4 regions of the Peribacillus sp. YIM B13481 genome follow, and region 2 is predicted to be linked to each of the others. Evidence: riboswitches for the same ligand, from Rfam matches in the RefSeq annotation. Region 2 holds a riboswitch; each other region holds the start of a gene.
What was found. A riboswitch is a leader RNA that binds a small molecule or an ion and turns the genes downstream of it on or off. The one in region 2 is predicted to bind cyclic di-AMP.

Region 1: linked by a shared signal. The riboswitch ahead of ACFX4X_RS18025 (APC family permease) and the one ahead of ACFX4X_RS04645 (hypothetical protein) in region 2 are both predicted to bind cyclic di-AMP.
Region 3: linked by a shared signal. The riboswitch ahead of ACFX4X_RS24145 (APC family permease) and the one ahead of ACFX4X_RS04645 (hypothetical protein) in region 2 are both predicted to bind cyclic di-AMP.
Region 4: linked by a shared signal. The riboswitch ahead of ACFX4X_RS20615 (cation:dicarboxylate symporter family transporter) and the one ahead of ACFX4X_RS04645 (hypothetical protein) in region 2 are both predicted to bind cyclic di-AMP.

The regions. Positions count from the first base shown of each region.
Region 1 covers NZ_JBHZPE010000035.1:37,409-41,626, forward strand. Annotated here, with positions in the region: gene ACFX4X_RS18010 (DUF6044 family protein) at 1-192, shown strand, start outside; gene ACFX4X_RS18015 (glycosyltransferase family 2 protein) at 208-1,230, shown strand; gene ACFX4X_RS18020 (GtrA family protein) at 1,190-1,645, shown strand; cyclic di-AMP (ydaO/yuaA leader) riboswitch at 2,056-2,199, shown strand; gene ACFX4X_RS18025 (APC family permease) at 2,336-4,162, shown strand.
Region 2 covers NZ_JBHZPE010000004.1:98,244-102,461, reverse strand. Annotated here, with positions in the region: gene ACFX4X_RS04660 (peptidoglycan-binding domain-containing protein) at 407-892, opposite strand; partial or broken gene ACFX4X_RS04655 (amino acid permease) at 1,083-1,406, shown strand; gene ACFX4X_RS04650 (Na-translocating system protein MpsC family protein) at 1,486-1,842, opposite strand; cyclic di-AMP (ydaO/yuaA leader) riboswitch at 2,085-2,226, shown strand; gene ACFX4X_RS04645 (hypothetical protein) at 2,618-2,986, shown strand; gene ACFX4X_RS04640 (potassium-transporting ATPase subunit F) at 3,178-3,252, shown strand; gene kdpA (potassium-transporting ATPase subunit KdpA) at 3,278-4,218, shown strand, end outside.
Region 3 covers NZ_JBHZPE010000083.1:6,752-10,969, reverse strand. Annotated here, with positions in the region: gene ACFX4X_RS24145 (APC family permease) at 1-1,606, opposite strand, end outside; cyclic di-AMP (ydaO/yuaA leader) riboswitch at 1,764-1,908, opposite strand; gene ACFX4X_RS24140 (bacitracin ABC transporter ATP-binding protein) at 2,056-2,178, shown strand; gene ACFX4X_RS24135 (hypothetical protein) at 2,650-2,931, opposite strand; gene ACFX4X_RS24130 (YhgE/Pip family protein) at 3,285-4,218, shown strand, end outside.
Region 4 covers NZ_JBHZPE010000048.1:7,366-11,583, forward strand. Annotated here, with positions in the region: gene ACFX4X_RS20605 (hypothetical protein) at 1-193, shown strand, start outside; gene ACFX4X_RS20610 (efflux RND transporter periplasmic adaptor subunit) at 208-1,470, shown strand; cyclic di-AMP (ydaO/yuaA leader) riboswitch at 1,672-1,821, shown strand; gene ACFX4X_RS20615 (cation:dicarboxylate symporter family transporter) at 1,994-3,253, shown strand; gene ACFX4X_RS20620 (hypothetical protein) at 3,624-4,218, shown strand, end outside.

The DNA of each region.
Region 1 (4,218 bases), on a different contig from region 2:
ATGTTCAAAAAAGGCTCGAAGAAAGAGTTGGATAATTTGGAGATTAATGTAGATGCGTTTAAAGGATTAGGCGGCAAGTATATATTTTCTGCCGTACCAATCAACAACGCGAAGGAAAACGGGTTGGAACTGGATAGGATTTTCACAAAGAAAGGGACCGTTTGGAAAATTCATTTATACAGAGTCATTTGAAAAGGGGGGGATATTGTGAATTCACCGATAGTGACGATTGTTGTACCTTGTTATAACGAAGAAAGTGTTTTGCAGGATACCATTTCCCAGCTTTGTGGATTGGTGAGGGGTTTAGTCGAAGAAAATGTTGTGTCTGGTCAAAGTAAAATTCTATTGGTTGATGATGGAAGTAAAGATCAAACATGGAAGATCATATATAAGGAAACGATTAACAATGAATATGTTCGTGGACTAAAGCTTTCACGGAATGCAGGCCACCAAAATGCACTCCTTGCCGGATTGTTTACAGCCAAGGAAGCCTCGGATTGTGTGATTTCAATTGATGCAGATTTACAAGATGATATTCAAGTCATCCCTGAATTCATTCGGAAATTCACTGAAGGATGTGAAATTGTATATGGCGTCCGCCAAAAAAGGGACCTTGATTCATTTTTTAAACGAACATCTGCAACTGGCTTTTATAAAATGATGAACAAAATGGGGGTCAACCTTGTCTATAATCATGCAGATTTCCGGCTAATGAGCAAAAGGGCGATCGTGGAGTTGGAACGATTTGAAGAAACGAATCTTTTTTTACGGGGAATCGTCCCGCTTATTGGGTTTAAGACGGACTCTGTTTATTATGACCGCAAAGAAAGATTGGCAGGGGAAACGAAATATCCATTTAAGAAGATGGTTGCTTTTGCTCTTGATGGCATTACTTCCTTTTCAGTAACACCGATCCGGCTTGTATTATGGCTAGGATGTCTTTCCTTTTTCATTAGCTTACTTTTTGGGTCATACTTTTTATGGTTAAAGTTTTTTGGGCAGACCGAAACTGGTTGGACCTCATTAATTACCTCCATCTGGTTGATCGGCGGACTCCAGTTGATTGCTGTCGGCTTGATTGGGGAATATATCGGTAAAATCTATAATGAATCCAAACGCCGGCCTAAATATATTGTGGATCTGGATTTATTTAATCCGCTCGATTTAAATAAACGGGAGCAACTAGATAATGAACGGACAAGTATTGAAAAACTATCTAAAACACACTAACTCCTTTATCCGCTTTTTATTGGTTGGAATGGTCAATACAGGGGTTGGACTTTCCATCATGCTTTTTCTCATGAATGTTCTTGAATTATCTTACTGGATCTCTACCTTTTTCGGCAATGGTATGGGAGCAGTAACGAGTTTTCTGTTGAACAGGACTTTTACTTTTAGAAGCGATATAGATTGGCGGAGAGGGGTTGCCCGTTTCTTTTGCGTCATCCTGATTTGTTATTCCGCGGCTTATTCTTTAGGACAAGCCATTGCAGGATCCTTGGAAGCATCCGTTCATTTTTCCATTCAGCAAAATGTGGCTGTACTTATCGGAACAATCTTTTATACAGTACTGAACTATATTGGCCAGAAATACTTTGTCTTTAAAAAAAGCAATTTGGGAACAATTCAAGAAGGAAGGAACTGATTAGAATCAAAGAATGCCCCTTTGGATGGAAATCAAAGTGGATTTCAAGAAGCGAATTTTTGATTTTCAGCGTGGAGTTTATATATTGCAAACCTATCCAAGCGGGGGCAGATCCTTTTAATAAGAAAGGTGAACCGTTAATAAATTAGAGATTTAAACAGTTTCGTAATTCGGTAATTTTCCCTTTTAAGGACCCACCGTTTTTGTTCTTTCATTTCTTAAAAATTGATTGGGAAGTTTCTCTTTTTTAACAAGTTATTCACCTTTTTCCTACCTTCGAATCATGCACTTGGATGACTTATGTTATATACGTCAGAACAAAGCCTCACTTAAAATAAATTATTATTTTACTGTGCAAAATTTTCATTTACTTTTCCATTTCACGGGAGTATGATAATCAACAGTTTCGTATTTCTAAATCGCTTAAACCTTATGGTACGGGGGGTCCGGTATGGGATTATTTTAACAATCCAAGGGGTGAATCCTTTCAAGGTAGGGCTACTCTTAGGTCCGAATCCGACAGCTAACCTCGTAAGCGTTATATGAGAGGGAAGGTGGAGCTTGTTAGACAAAAAAGTGGATGTCTACAGGTCTATTTAGTTATGACTTGTGGGCATTTTTCCATTTTTTTTGTTTTTTCTATAGCTGGGTAACATAAACTTATAACTTAAAAATGGTGGTGAATTCTTGATGTTATCTTCTATAAAGAGGTTTTTGATCGGGAGACCTTTAAAATCAAATGCACTAGGTGATCAAAAGCTTAACAAAACCAAGGCTTTGGCGATATTATCTTCTGATGCTTTGTCTTCGGTTGCTTATGGACCGGAGCAAATATTAATCGTTCTGATCACGGTCGGTGCTGCGGCATTCTGGTATTCCATACCCATCGCCATCGGAGTATTGTTACTGTTGGCTGCATTGATCTTGTCCTATAGACAAATCATTTTTGCTTATCCTCATGGCGGGGGAGCCTATGTGGTTTCAAAAAACAATTTAGGTATCAATCCAGGGTTGATAGCTGGAGGATCCTTATTGGTCGATTATATTTTAACTGTAGCTGTAAGTGTTTCTGCAGGTACGGATGCTATCACGTCCGCCTTTCCCGGCCTTCATGCATATAATGTAGGCATAGCCATCGTTTTTGTATTTCTGCTTACCATCCTTAATCTAAGAGGGGTTACGGAGTCGGCCTCTGTTTTGGCCTATCCGGTGTATCTATTCGTTTTAGCATTGTTCATCTTGATTGGTGTAGGAATTTACAAAATCCTGACAGGAGGAGTCTCACCGGAATTACACGCGCCAATCGGGACTCCAGTAGCGGGCATCAGTTTATTCATACTGCTAAGAGCATTTGCATCAGGAAGTTCCGCATTGACAGGAGTCGAAGCGATTTCCAATGCGATTCCGAACTTTAAAGACCCAGCTCCGAATAATGCTGCAAAAACTTTAATAGCTATGGGTTCCTTACTGGCTGTATTATTTACGGGAATCGTATTCTTAGCCTACTATTTAAGCATTGTTCCTAGCGCAGAGGTAACGGTCGTCTCGCAGATTGCTGAAGAGATCTTTGGTCGGAATTTCATGTATTTCTTCATTCAAGGTACGACTGCATTGATCTTGATTCTTGCTGCCAATACTGGCTATTCCGCTTTCCCCTTGCTTGCGGTGAATCTTGCAAAAGATAAATTCATACCAAGGGCGTTTACGATTAGAGGGGACCGATTAGGATATTCCAATGGAATTATCATACTAGGACTTGCATCCATCATCTTAATAGTCGCATTTGGGGGACATACAGAAAATCTTATTCCACTTTATGCGGTAGGGGTATTTATTCCATTTACGTTTTCCCAGACCGGGATGATTGTCAAATGGATACGCGAAAAGCCAAAAGGCTGGATCATGAAATTAACCATTAATTCAATTGGTGCCACTATTAGTTTTATCGTCACGATGATATTCTTTTTAACCAAATTTACTCAGGTTTGGCCTGTTTTGATTTTTTTACCTATCATCATTTTAATTTTTCATCGAATTAGGAAGCATTATGAAGCAGTCGGAGACCAGCTAAGGATTACAACTTGTGAGCCCATCTTGCCAATAGAAGGGAATATCATTATTGTGCCTGTGGCCGGTATAACTCATGTGGTTGAGAACTCTTTAAATTATGCTAAATCTCTATCAGCACATCAGGTCATTGCCGTTTATGTTGCTTTTGAAAGAGAAGATGAAAAGAAATTTGAAGAAAAGTGGAAAAAGTGGCAGCCAGATGTTAGACTCGTCACACTAAACTCTTATTACAGGAGTATCATACAGCCATTAACTAAATTCGTGGATACAGTTGAACATAAAGCGAGTGAATCCAACTATAAAGTTACGGTAATAATCCCGCAATTTATTCCGAAGAAAGGCTGGCACAATATTCTTCATAACCAATCAAGTTTACTGATTAAGGCCTACTTGCTTTATAGAAGAAATGTAGTTGTTGCGACAGTTCCCTATCATTTGAAGAAGTAAGTTCCATCATCTAAGAAAAGAAGCAAACCTACATATGGTTTGCTTTTTTATTGGGC
Region 2 (4,218 bases):
GCTCACTACTGGGGAGTCTTGAAAGGTTTTGAACCACAGGTGCTTTATTAAAAGAAATTGCAGAGGCAGCTTTCTTTCTTTACAACAAAAGGGAAGCCCCCTCTTCAGAATGAGAAGAAGGGGCTTCCCTTTTGTGAAAAATTGCTTCATTAACCTTATGATCTCTTGTCTTAAGTAAAGGTTAATCTTATTTCCTTCAAATTAGGTTGGAGGAAAGCGCATAGTTCTGAATGAATAGAGCCGATGATTCTTTCGTAGGAATCATCGGCTTTTTACAATTAACCTGAAACTAATAGAAAGGAGAATTTTAAAAGAATTATCCCTCTCTCCTTCATTGACATCGCTTAGAAGCGGAGGACCTATCTTTTAGCCTCATTTAACTAATAAGGGCCTCCTACCTGAGTTTTTAATTCGCATACAGGCGATATTGGTCACTTAATGTATCTCCATTACCGTAAATATAGGCTTTTGAGCCTGATGTATAAGAAGAATCGTCGTACTTCCATTTGATTCTGAGACCCATGTACCCGCCTGCTCCATAGGTGTTCTCGCCATTCTTTTTAATATATTGCGAGAAACTGGTCCACGTCTTGGGGCCAACCACACCATCCACTATCAGATGGTTTTCTTTTTGATATTTCTTTACACCCGCTTCGGTTTTCGGCCCAAAAATCCCATCAACGTCAACCACTGCTGAATCAGTATAAAAACCCATGACATTGAGGATATACTGCATATTTTTGACTTCCACCCCATGAGTGTCCTTCCGCAAAATCGAGTTTTTATCCCAGCTTTGCGGGTGGTGAAATCCTCCGGCAGATGCTGAAGCAGTGGAAAAAGATATCCCCAGGACTATTGCTAATACTATCAAACAGGTAAGTAATTTCTTCAAAGCGCCATCTCCCTCTTTTTTATTTTCAATACACCTTACTAGTTCCCCTCAGATTTTATATTCCCCTTCCGACAAATGTCCTGTTTATTTTGAAACTGCTAAACAAACATAGTCACCAGTAGGACCACAAAATTGGATAAGTTGTACGAACAATAGAGAAAATCCTTAAAGCTTTAAAAGAAGATGCTAGCTCTTAATCATTGTGTTCAAAGGAGAAACAGATCATCTGATACCTTTTTACGCTGTTGGAGTATTTATCCCTTTTCCCTTATCCCAAACAGGAATGATGCTTAAATGGGTTAGAGAAAAACCTAAAGGTTGGATTCCAAAACTAATTATTAATTCAATTGGCGGGTTAATTAACTTTATCATCACAATGATGTTCTTTTTTTACTAAATTCCACAGGTTTTGTAGGTATTGGTATTTCTACCTATCATTATTTTAACCTTTCATCGAATTAGAAAGCACTATGAAGCTGTTGGCGATCTGTTGCGACTTACAACATGCGAGCCTTCTAACCTAAAATATATATATAAATTTTATAAAAATGATAATTCATGTAACTTAAACAGTATTATTTGATGGTTTCTAATTACCTCTCTAAATCTTTATCCAGTATAAAAACTTCAATTCTTTCACCTGTTTTAGTGCTAATATCACTATGGGAAGAAAGAACTTTACATCCAGTATGATCTTCAACTATTTTTTCGTAATCCTTAGTGTACATTTCACGAAGAAGCGAGCGCATTTTTTTTACAAGTTTTTTGCCGGAATTGTGACTGACAAGATGCTTTTCTTCCACAGTCAGGACCCCTTTAAAACGAGTAATCAACATGTCATTAATTATATATGTTTTTGCTTCCTGTGGTCCTCTGCCTATCAGATCACGCTGGAACTTAATAAATGCTGCACTTATTTCTGCTTCAAGTTTCTTTTTTGGATTTAACATAATGCCTCCATTTTATCTCGGGAATTTATGGGATTTATCATAATGCCCAACCTTAGTTATTGTCAATGTAAGTTTACAAACCTATAAAAAAATGTAATCACTAGAATTATTAAGTAAAGTTAGCTTTTGATGACTTATTCGGACTAAAATGACTTTATTTGGTCGATTTTGAATTAATATCGTGATTTTATGAGGTTTACAAACATTTAATGATGAGCGTAGAATAATCCACATAAATAACAATTTGATATCGGCCAAATCTCAAGAAATTGAGAACGGAGGACCCACTATTTTTGGGGTTAATTCTGCATTTGCAGAAGGGATGAGATACTCTTTCGCCATCCTACCCGTCAGCTAACTTCGTCGGCTAAAGCGAAGGAGGTCATAAGACCACCTTAATTCAGGAGGCTTTTTTTGTTATGTTTGTAGCAAGATAGCAACCTGTCATTTCCGTAGGTCTTTTTATTATGCCTATAAACGAAAAGGTGTCTTGGAAGACAGATCGCACAGAGAGCTGTAAAGCTTGCTGGGTGATAAGTAGACCAATGAGTACTTTTTCTCCAATTTTATATGTTTGCTTTGCAATTAATCCAATAACCGATGCGTGAATCGTATTTATTAACGCGGGGATATGGATAGCTACTGCATGGCTGCATACATGGGGAAAGAGTAAGCATTGGTCTATTTTTTTATGTTATCAACTGGCAGGCTTCTCTTCCCCAGAAAGAATGCAGATTGAAAATTAATAAGAGAAAGTACTAATGGGGTGGATTGTATGGGAAAAGTGCTGCTTGTTGGAAAAGGAAAATTATTTATATCTGTAAAGGAAAGTATAGGGGCCACCCACACGGATACAAGTAATGTAGAAACTGTAGACTATGATGAAGAATGGTTTAAGCCTACAAGAAACCTGAAGGAATGTGATGGAAAAATGGTTCATAAATCAGAGCAGGATAACTGTGTTTATCTATTCCCTAATTCTCTGTTTGATGGAATTAATCTTGTGAAAATATTTTCAGAGTTCAAATCTTATAGGTTTTTTGTTGTCACTCATGATCATCAATATTCTAGTCTATATAAAAAATGGGAGCTGATTTTGTCATCTTCAGTAAACCAGAATGTTACAGCTATAACTGGCTGCTAACAAGTGGAACCTAGTTTCTTTAAGAAACTCAAAGGGGGTGAGTACATTTTAGTTTGAAATTTTTATAGTTTGGAAGGAGAGACGTCAATGGATCTTATATCAGTTTCACTTACAGCTTTTTCATTCTTAACATTTTTTGGATTTATCCATTTTTGTAACAAAGTTATAGAAGAAAAAGGAGAGTAGAAACGATGTTTTTATTATTTATTGTTGGAGCACTTTCGTTGTATTTAATTCATGCTTTAATTTACCCGGAAAAATATTAATAGCTACAAAACGGAGGAAATGCAAATGGATTTTTTACAAATCGGTCTGGTATTGGCACTCGTCATTATCCTGGCAATACCACTGGCGAAATATTTAGCTAATGTTTATTCCCTTGAAACAACAAAACAAGATCGGATGTTTGGATGGTTAGAAAGGGGCATTTATAAATTATCTGGTATTAATACCGGTGATATGAACTGGAAGCAATATGTAAAGGCACTACTATTGAGTAATTTAGTCATGTTTATTATTTCGTACATGATCATTCGATTTCAAGGAATTTTACCGGGTAACCCAAGTAAGATAGACAACATGGATCCATTATTGGCATTCAATACTGCTGTAAGCTTCCTTACCAATACCAATTTACAGCACTACAGCGGGGAATCGGGACTTTCTTATTTATCGCAAATGGTCGTCATCATATTTTTGATGTTCACGACACCAGCTACCGGTCTTTCGTTATGTATGGCTTTTTTCAGAGGCCTGACCGGGCAGTTCAGTATGGGGAATTTTTATGTGGATTTAATTCGTTCCATCACCCGGGTACTACTGCCGTTATCTATCTTAATCGGTCTTGTCCTAGTATCTCAAGGGGTTCCGCAAACCCTTGATCCTACGGCCATTGCAACTACATTGGAAGGTGCGAAGCAGAATATTGCACGTGGGCCAGTAGCTGCGTTAGAGTCTATTAAACATTTAGGGACAAATGGCGGTGGATTTTTTGGTGTCAACTCGGCACATCCCTTTGAGAATCCTAATGGTTTCACCAATATATTAGAGATTTTATCAATGTTTCTGATACCTGTTGCCCTTCCATTAACGTTTGGATATATGGCAAAAAACAAGAAATTAGGTTGGATTCTTTTTTTAGCAATGGGATTAATGTTCCTTGTGTTCTTAGGTGTTACGTATTTCAGCGAACAAAATGGAAATCCAGCATTAGAGAGAATAGGGATTTCTCA
Region 3 (4,218 bases), on a different contig from region 2:
GAGAGTGCAGTGTCACCAGTCTTACATCAGGTTGCCATTTCTTCCATTGTTCTTCAAACTTCTTCTCGTCTTCTCTTTCAAATGCAACATACACAGCAATAATTTGTTCAGGAGAAAGAGATTTAGCATAATTTAAGGTATTCTCTACAACATGAGTCATGCCAGCAACAGGCACTATCATAACATTACCGTCAATGGTCACAGATGGTTCACAAGTTGTAAGCCTAAGTTGGTCTCCAACAGCTTCATAATGCTTTTTAATTCGATGGAAGAGAAGGACAATGATAGGTAGAAAAATTAGGATTGACCAAACCTGTGAGAATTTTGTTAAAAAGAACATCATTGTGACCGTGAAACTAATAACAGCACCAATCGTATTAACTATTAGTTTTGGAAGCCACCCCTGAGGCTTCTCACGAATCCATTTAGCCATCATTCCTGTTTGGGACAATGTAAATGGAATAAAAACTCCAACTGCATAAAGTGGGATTAGATGCTCTGTTTCTGCCTGAAAAGCAACAATTAAAAGTATTGAAGCAATACCAAGGATGATGATGCCATTTGAATATCCTAATCGGTCCCCTCTAACTAGAAACATCCTTGGAATAAACTTATCCTTTGCAAGATTCACTGCCAACAACGGGAAAGCCGAATAACCAGTGTTCGCAGCAAGGATTAATATCAATGCTGTAGTTCCTTGAATAAAGAAGTACATGAAATTCCGTCCGAAAGTTTCTTCGGCAATTTGGGAAACAACGGTTACCTCTCCACTTGGAGAAATGCCATAATAATAGGCTAAAAATACGATTCCTGAAAACAGTATGGCAAGCAAGGTTCCCATTGCCATTAATGTTTTAGCCGCATTATTTGGAGCTGGGTCTTTAAAGTTAGGAATAGCATTCGATATGGCTTCAACCCCTGTTAAAGCCGAACTTCCTGAAGCAAACGCCCTTAAAAGAATAAACAAACTGATTCCCGCCACAGGTGTACCTATTGGGGTGTGTAATTCAGGAGAAACTCCTCCAGTTAGAATATTATAAATACCCACACCAATTAATATAAACAACGCAAAAACGAATAAGTAAACGGGGTAGGCTAAAATTGAAGCAGACTCCGTTACTCCTCTTAAATTCAAAATTGTAATAAGAATTACAAATACAATGGCAATTACCACATTATAGTTATGTAAAGTGGGAAAGGCAGATGTTAAAGCATCGGTCCCAGCAGACACACTTACAGCAACAGTTAGTATGTAGTCTACCAATAGGGATCCTCCAGCTATTAAGCCTGAATTTACACCTAAATTGCTCTTTGAAACCACATACGCTCCACCGCCATGAGGATAAGCAAAGATGATTTGCCTATAAGACAATATGAGAGCTGTTAAAAGAATTAATACACCAACTGCGATAGGAATTGAATACCAAAATGCTGCTGCACCTAACGTAATCAATACTATCAAAATTTGTTCAGGACCATATGCCACTGATGATAGAGCATCAGAAGAAAGGATTGCTAATGCTTTCGTTTTGTTAAGTTTCTGTTCTCCTAATTCATTGGATTTCAAAGGTCGTCCAATTAAAAGCCTTTTTATGAATGGAATCATTAATCACGCACCGCCTAATATATCTATTGGTTAATTTTTACCCTTATCAATAGTAATTACTCAAAAAAGAAATAATTTTACATGCATAAAAAAGTGCCTACAAGTCATATTTAATAGACCTGTAGGCACATCACTTTTCGTGTGTCACAAGTTCCACCTTCCTTCTCATTTAACGCTTACGAGGTTAGCTGTCGGATTCGGACCTTTGAGTAGCCCTACCTTGAAAGGATTCACCCCTTGGGTTAAGTAACAACCCACAAAAATGGTTCCCCCGTACCTAATGGTTTCAGCGATTTAGAAATTTGAACTGTGATTATAATACTCCTGTGTTCAGAGAATGTAAATGAATTTTATGTAAAAGATTAAAACCGAGGATAACGGAAATGTTAGTAGTACATATTAGTTCATGCTTTAGTATTTTTGATTTCTAACACGAAAGGAGGATTTACATGTTCAAAGATAATAGTCCCTTTTTATCTGATGAATTTTTAGATGAGTTAGCTAAAGACATTAACCAGCAATATGGAGGTCCCACAAAAGAACAAATTGCAGAACCCATAAACAATGATTAGAATATAAGTCCACAAGAAAGTACCTTTAGATATTGAACTCATACCATTGTGTATGTCCTCACTTTTTCATTAAACTGCCCCGTTAGCCATTCATGAAGCGCAAAAATCAGCGCTTCACCACAGAGAATGAAAATTGGTCTCTATGTCGATAATGTTTTAATGGCTGGCGAAGAAGGTCTTTGAACTATGGTACCTTTGAGCCCATCCGTTAGTCTGACTCCGATGACCACGGTGTACCACCGACTGTCGCGCCCTTTATGGGTAGCACTCATGGGAGATTAATCCTTTTTTGGTCGTCGCGCTAGCCTCTACTTAATTTGCTATAATTGGAGGTTTTTGTTTAACGATTTACCAAACTCAATCAGATCACTCATAAGGCTCAGCCTTTTTTTTAAAAGCGTTTTTACTGGGTCTATTTTATTGTGGTTTTTTCTGGATTTTGTGCTTTTTTAATTTTCATGGGAGTTCGATTCACTTATTTCTAGTATATTCTGGAGTATCACAGAGTGGACATTCCTCATATTGCTTTTCCTTTGCTAGAATAAAGTAAATCCCAAGAATAAAAGTAATTATTAAAATGACACAAATTACCCAAAACATCAAAGGATATTGATAATGTACTGTTACTGTTGTAACTCCTGAATTCATATCTGTTGTTGTTATTGTATTCTTAACAGGGTCATAAAGCATGTCTACTATTAAGTATGTTAGTAAAGATGAAAGAGTAAGAAAAATTCCTATCGCACGTTTCATCATTTTCACCTCCTAAAACCGTTAAACTGTATACAGTTTAACGTAAAAACAAAATCCTTCTTCAACTCCCTCAGTTTATACGACTTTCTCACCAATACTCGCTGAATCGCAGGATTTCATCACCCTTGAATTTAAGTTCACGGTAAAATCATATACATAATGAGCAGCTTCCGGAACATGTAAACGTGGGCTAATCGTTTCCAGACGGTGAATTGGGCGAATTAAAAAAATTATTAAAAATGGAAAAATGAAGTCTAACACCCAAGGACATCTTATAGTAAAATTAGCTATGAAATTAGGGTCCTACAAAATATATTTAGTACTAGAAACAATGGGGGATAATATAATTGAATATGATAAGAGGCGAGTGGAAAAATATTTTCAGCCATCGCAAAACTGGGTTAACATTGATAGTCATTCTTTTTGTACCGTTGCTCTATAGCAGCATTTTTCTATCCGCTTTTAGAAATCCTTATTCTAAAACTGGAGATCTTCCAATTGCAGTAGTAAATGAAGATCTGGGATCAAAATTTTCTGGGCAGAATTTACAGTTAGGAAAAGATTTGGTTCATGATTTGAAACAGAATCACTCGTTTAAATGGAAATTTACCAATAGTAAAGAAGCGTTTAAAGGATTAAAAAATGAAGATTTTTACATGGTAGTCGAAATTCCAAATGATTTCTCTAAAAATGGAGCTACCTTGTTAGATAAACATCCTAGTAAAATGGGCCTGAGATATTACACAAATCCGGGGAAAAACTATACTGCATCAAAGATAGCAACCTCTGGAATTAGTAAAATCAATGAGAAAATATCAAATTCTATCACAAAACAATATGCAGTCACATTATTTAATAGTTTAAATGAAGTAGGCGAGCATTTACAAAAAGCAGCTGAAGGAGCGAATAAAATAGACCAGGCTGCCAACAAAATTACAAATTCCTCCAAAACACTACAAGACCATTTGCAGAGTTTAGCTGCTGGTACCGTCTTATTTAAAGATGGTACACAAAGTTTACGCAATGGAACTCAACAATTTCAAACGGAAATTGGTCAATTGTCTAACGGGGTTCAAACACTTAATAGTGGTATGGATAATTTAGAAAATGGCTTGGGTGTCCTTAACAAAACTGGTGAAAATCTCGCCAAAGGTTCTAAACAATTAGAACAAGGAGCTAATGATCTTAAAAGAAACCTACAGCAGGCACACCAAGGTACAATTGAAATTCAAGACAAAGTTGACCCACTATTAATCGCGTTGGGGGATATATATGAAAGACAGCCTG
Region 4 (4,218 bases), on a different contig from region 2:
TGATTACTTTATTCACTTTTTCAGCGAAATCACCATTTTTCAATTTCTTATTATTGCCCTGCAATATTTCTATTTAAAGGAGTTTTCACAACGAAATAATTATTTGGTCCTTGTAATGATTGTTCTATTCTATCTGGCCACGTGGTTTGTTAAAGCCTTTTTAGCATACATCCAAGTGGGCGTATTTGTATAAGGCGGGTGAAAAGAATGAGTGGGAAATGGAAAATAACAGCGGTCTCTATTGCGTCGATTGTGTTAATAACCGTCAACATATACCTTATTGAAAAAAAAGGAAGCAAAGCGGAACGAACTGTTTTCGTGGAAAACTGGTCAATGGTAAAAAAAGATACAATTACGGATACTATTCAAACAAATGGGGTAATTAAACCTGTAGAAGAGTACGATATCTATTTTGAAACCAAGAAAAATGATTTTAAGAAATTCCTTGTAAAAGAGGGGGATGCTGTAGCGGCTGGCTCCTCGTTGTTTGAGTATACGACAACCGAACTTGATGCACTTAAAGCGAATTTGGAAGCGGAGAAAACTGCTGCTGAGGGAGAAATTGTAGGGATTGACGAATATATTAGGAAGTTAAGGGCTTCTCAAGGGGCCCTGACCCGTGATCCTGATAAAGCGGTCATTGATGAATCGGTGAAAAATAACTTGGATATTAATATAACAACAAGCTCTTCAGATCTTATTAAAAGCAACATTGAGCAAGAAATGTACAAGCAAGAACTCGAAAAAAACAGTTTGAATGAAAAAGTGAAAATGCTTGATGCTAAATTAAGTTCAATTGAGGAGCAGGCTAGCGCGATTGTAACGACGAGTGAAGCTGATGGTGTAGTTAAAAATATCAATAAAAACCTGAAAAACCCCATTATATCCATCGTTTCAACAAATATGGCAATTGAAGGTAATTTCTCTGAAGAGGAGATGAAAAAAGCTAAAGTGGGCATGACTATAAAAGCAAGTTCCTCTGATTTAAAAAAGTCATTGAAAGGAACGATAGGCCGTATCCATTCCTATCCAGCAGAAGAGCCGTCACTAAAAAGGGATAACAAATTTCCATTTCAGGCTTTAATCGAACCGGAGGGTGAAGAAACCGAATCTTTGTTGGTGGGATCCAAAGTCAACCTTGCTGTAATAACCAATGAGAAAGCTGGTGTACCCGCCATTCCCATCGAGGCAGTGCATTACCAAAAAAAGCCGCATGTCTACAAATTGACTAAAAAAGGGTATGTGGATAAACACTACATTTCAAAAGGGCTTAAAGCAGAAGGTAAGCAGGAACTAATAAAGGGACCGTCAGTAGGTGATGTCATCCTGCTAGAACCGAATAGGGTAGCGAAGAACCATTCTTATTTTATTACCCCAATTCAATTTGAAAAAGTGAAAACTGCAACTTATAAAAAATTCACCTCTAGGGAAAAAGTAAGGTATCTGTTACTTGGCATTTTGGAAAAATAACTGCTTCTTTCATAAAGAAAGGGGATGTCAAATTAGTTATTATTTATATATCCATATAGCTTAAATGACTAAAAATCGGGAAGTGTAATACTGGGTGCAATCATCTAGAATGCAGAATATTCAGATATATTTAAAGACTTTTTCTAAAATGGATGAGAATAAACATTTACAGATTAACCTTTTTAGTATAATATTTTATTATAAGTTAACTCGCTTAATCTTATTCCAAGAACGGGGGAACCATTTTTGTGGATTTTAATCCACTAGGGGTGAATTCAGAAATGAAAGGGCAAATTGTGTTTCCAATTCCTAACCCGACAGCTAACCTCGTCAGCGTCTTTAAGGGAACATGTGTGAATATTCACGCCAATATGAAATCGACACATGAAGTGTCTTTTTTTTCGGCGTAAAGACAGAGTTTTTCAAAAAAAGAAAAATTACTTTCTTTCTATTAGTATCTTGTTTCCCTTACCGAGACAAAACGTTTTTGCATCAAAGACTTTATGGAAGGTGAGGAAAGTATATGAAGAAATTCAAGTTAAGTTTAGCTAGCCAAATTTTCATTGGTTTAATTCTAGGGATTATCGTTGGTGCCATTTTTTATGGTAATGAGACGGCCCAAAACTTTTTACAGCCATTCGGAGACATTTTCCTACGAATGATTAAAATGATTGTTGTGCCAATCATTGTATCAAGTCTTATCGTTGCAGTTGCGGGTGTAGGTGATTTAAAAGCAGTAGGTAAACTAGGAGCTAAATCAATATCATACTTTGTGGTGGTAACTATGATTGCGATTGCTGTTGGTTTAATTTCCGCGAATATCCTCCAGCCTGGTGTTGGCGTAAATATGAATCATCTGGAAAAAACTGATATCTCCACTTATGTTGATACAGCAGAAACTAAGCAGCATGAATCGTTTGTAGATACACTTGTTCACATTGTACCATCCAATCCAGTACAAGCTATGGTACAAGGCGATATGTTAGCGATCATTTTCTTCTCCGTATTGTTTGGAATTAGTATTGCGGCTATCGGTGAAAAAGGTAAACCAGTATTCCGTTTCTTCCAAGGTACAGCAGAAGGAATGTTCTACCTAACTAATATGGTCATGAAATTTGCTCCTATTGGGGTATTTGCACTAATCGGTGTGACCATCTCCAAGTTCGGTTTGGAATCTTTAATTCCGTTAGGTAAGTTAGCGCTTTCTGTATACGGAACAATGATTTTCTTTGTAATTGTCGTTCTGGGTCTTATTGCAAAATTTGTAGGATTCAATATCTTTACATTGATTAAACTTCTAAAAGAAGAATTGGTACTTGCGTTCTCTACAGCAAGTTCAGAAGCGGTTCTTCCGAAACTTATGGAAAAAATGGAAAAAGCGGGATGTCCGAAACATATAGCTACATTTGTTATTCCAACTGGATACTCTTTTAACCTTGATGGTTCAACATTATACCAAGCGTTGGCAGCTATCTTCATCGCTCAAATGTACGGAATCGATTTAAGTGCTTATGAGCAAATTACGCTAATGTTAGTGTTAATGATCACGTCTAAGGGTATTGCGGGTGTACCAGGTGTATCCTTCGTAGTTCTTTTAGCGACATTAGGAACAGTGGGTATTCCTATTGAAGGTTTAGCATTTATTGCCGGTATCGACCGTATTCTTGATATGGGACGTACAGTAGTAAACGTTATCGGGAATTCACTTGCAGCAATCGTCATCTCTAAATGGGAAGGTCAATTCAACCCTCCTTCCGATAAAGAATTAGAACAAGTTTCTTAATACAAAAAATCCAGAGTGATATGTCACTCTGGATTTTTTGTGTTTGAAAAGCGTATCCTTTATATTTGACGTGCCAGAAGGTGCAAACGAAAAGTTTTTTAAAGGGAAGCTTCCTCATGAAAAGAATTAATGATAAAACCTTATTCAATTTTACCCGTCGTCAATTCCTCCAACTCTTTATTTTTCACTATTATGGATATTTAAAATTATCGAGTTCGTTCCTTAACCGTAGGTGATTATAGAGTTCAGGTATTCACATTATTCATACGATGCAGATGATGAATAATATTCTGGGTTATATAACTTACTTGAAAACCCAAAAGTTTGATAAAATAACATTATTGATTGAGAGCTCGGAGGGGACCAGGTTATGAAGAATGATAACAATGATATCTTATATATGCATATGCAGGCTTCCGAACGGTTTGTCCTTTTTAATGGACTCAATTTTCGCGAATTTGTCTATTCGCTGCCATATACCTTGGATTCCATCTTATTATTGAAACATCAATTCGATGGTGGGGAATACAATTTGAATGTCCTGCTCGATAGCGCTTCATCTGAGGATATTGCAAAGCTCGTTAAAGAAAATGTCCGGGCATATGGAGATTTCTGTTGGATTGATTTTGAAGAAGAGGAAGGGCTGGATGAATTGGATGGAAGGGAATTAGCTGAACTTTTATATTTAGGGCATGCAAAAACCCATCTGGATCCTCCATTTTTCCGTAAATTGAATAATCAATTTGTGTACCTTGCCCAGGATGATGGCTGGTTCAACAAAATTTATTTTCGTTCACTTTCTACATATTATATGATGTTAGGGAGTCTGATTCCGCTAAAGCTGGAGCCGTTAAAAGTGGAGAGGACGTGGCTTGGAATCAGAAAGAAAAGAGAGCTGACGGCCATTCCTGCAGAAATCATTTCTTCATTGGCTCATATTATGGCAGAGGGGCTCATTTTTTCCT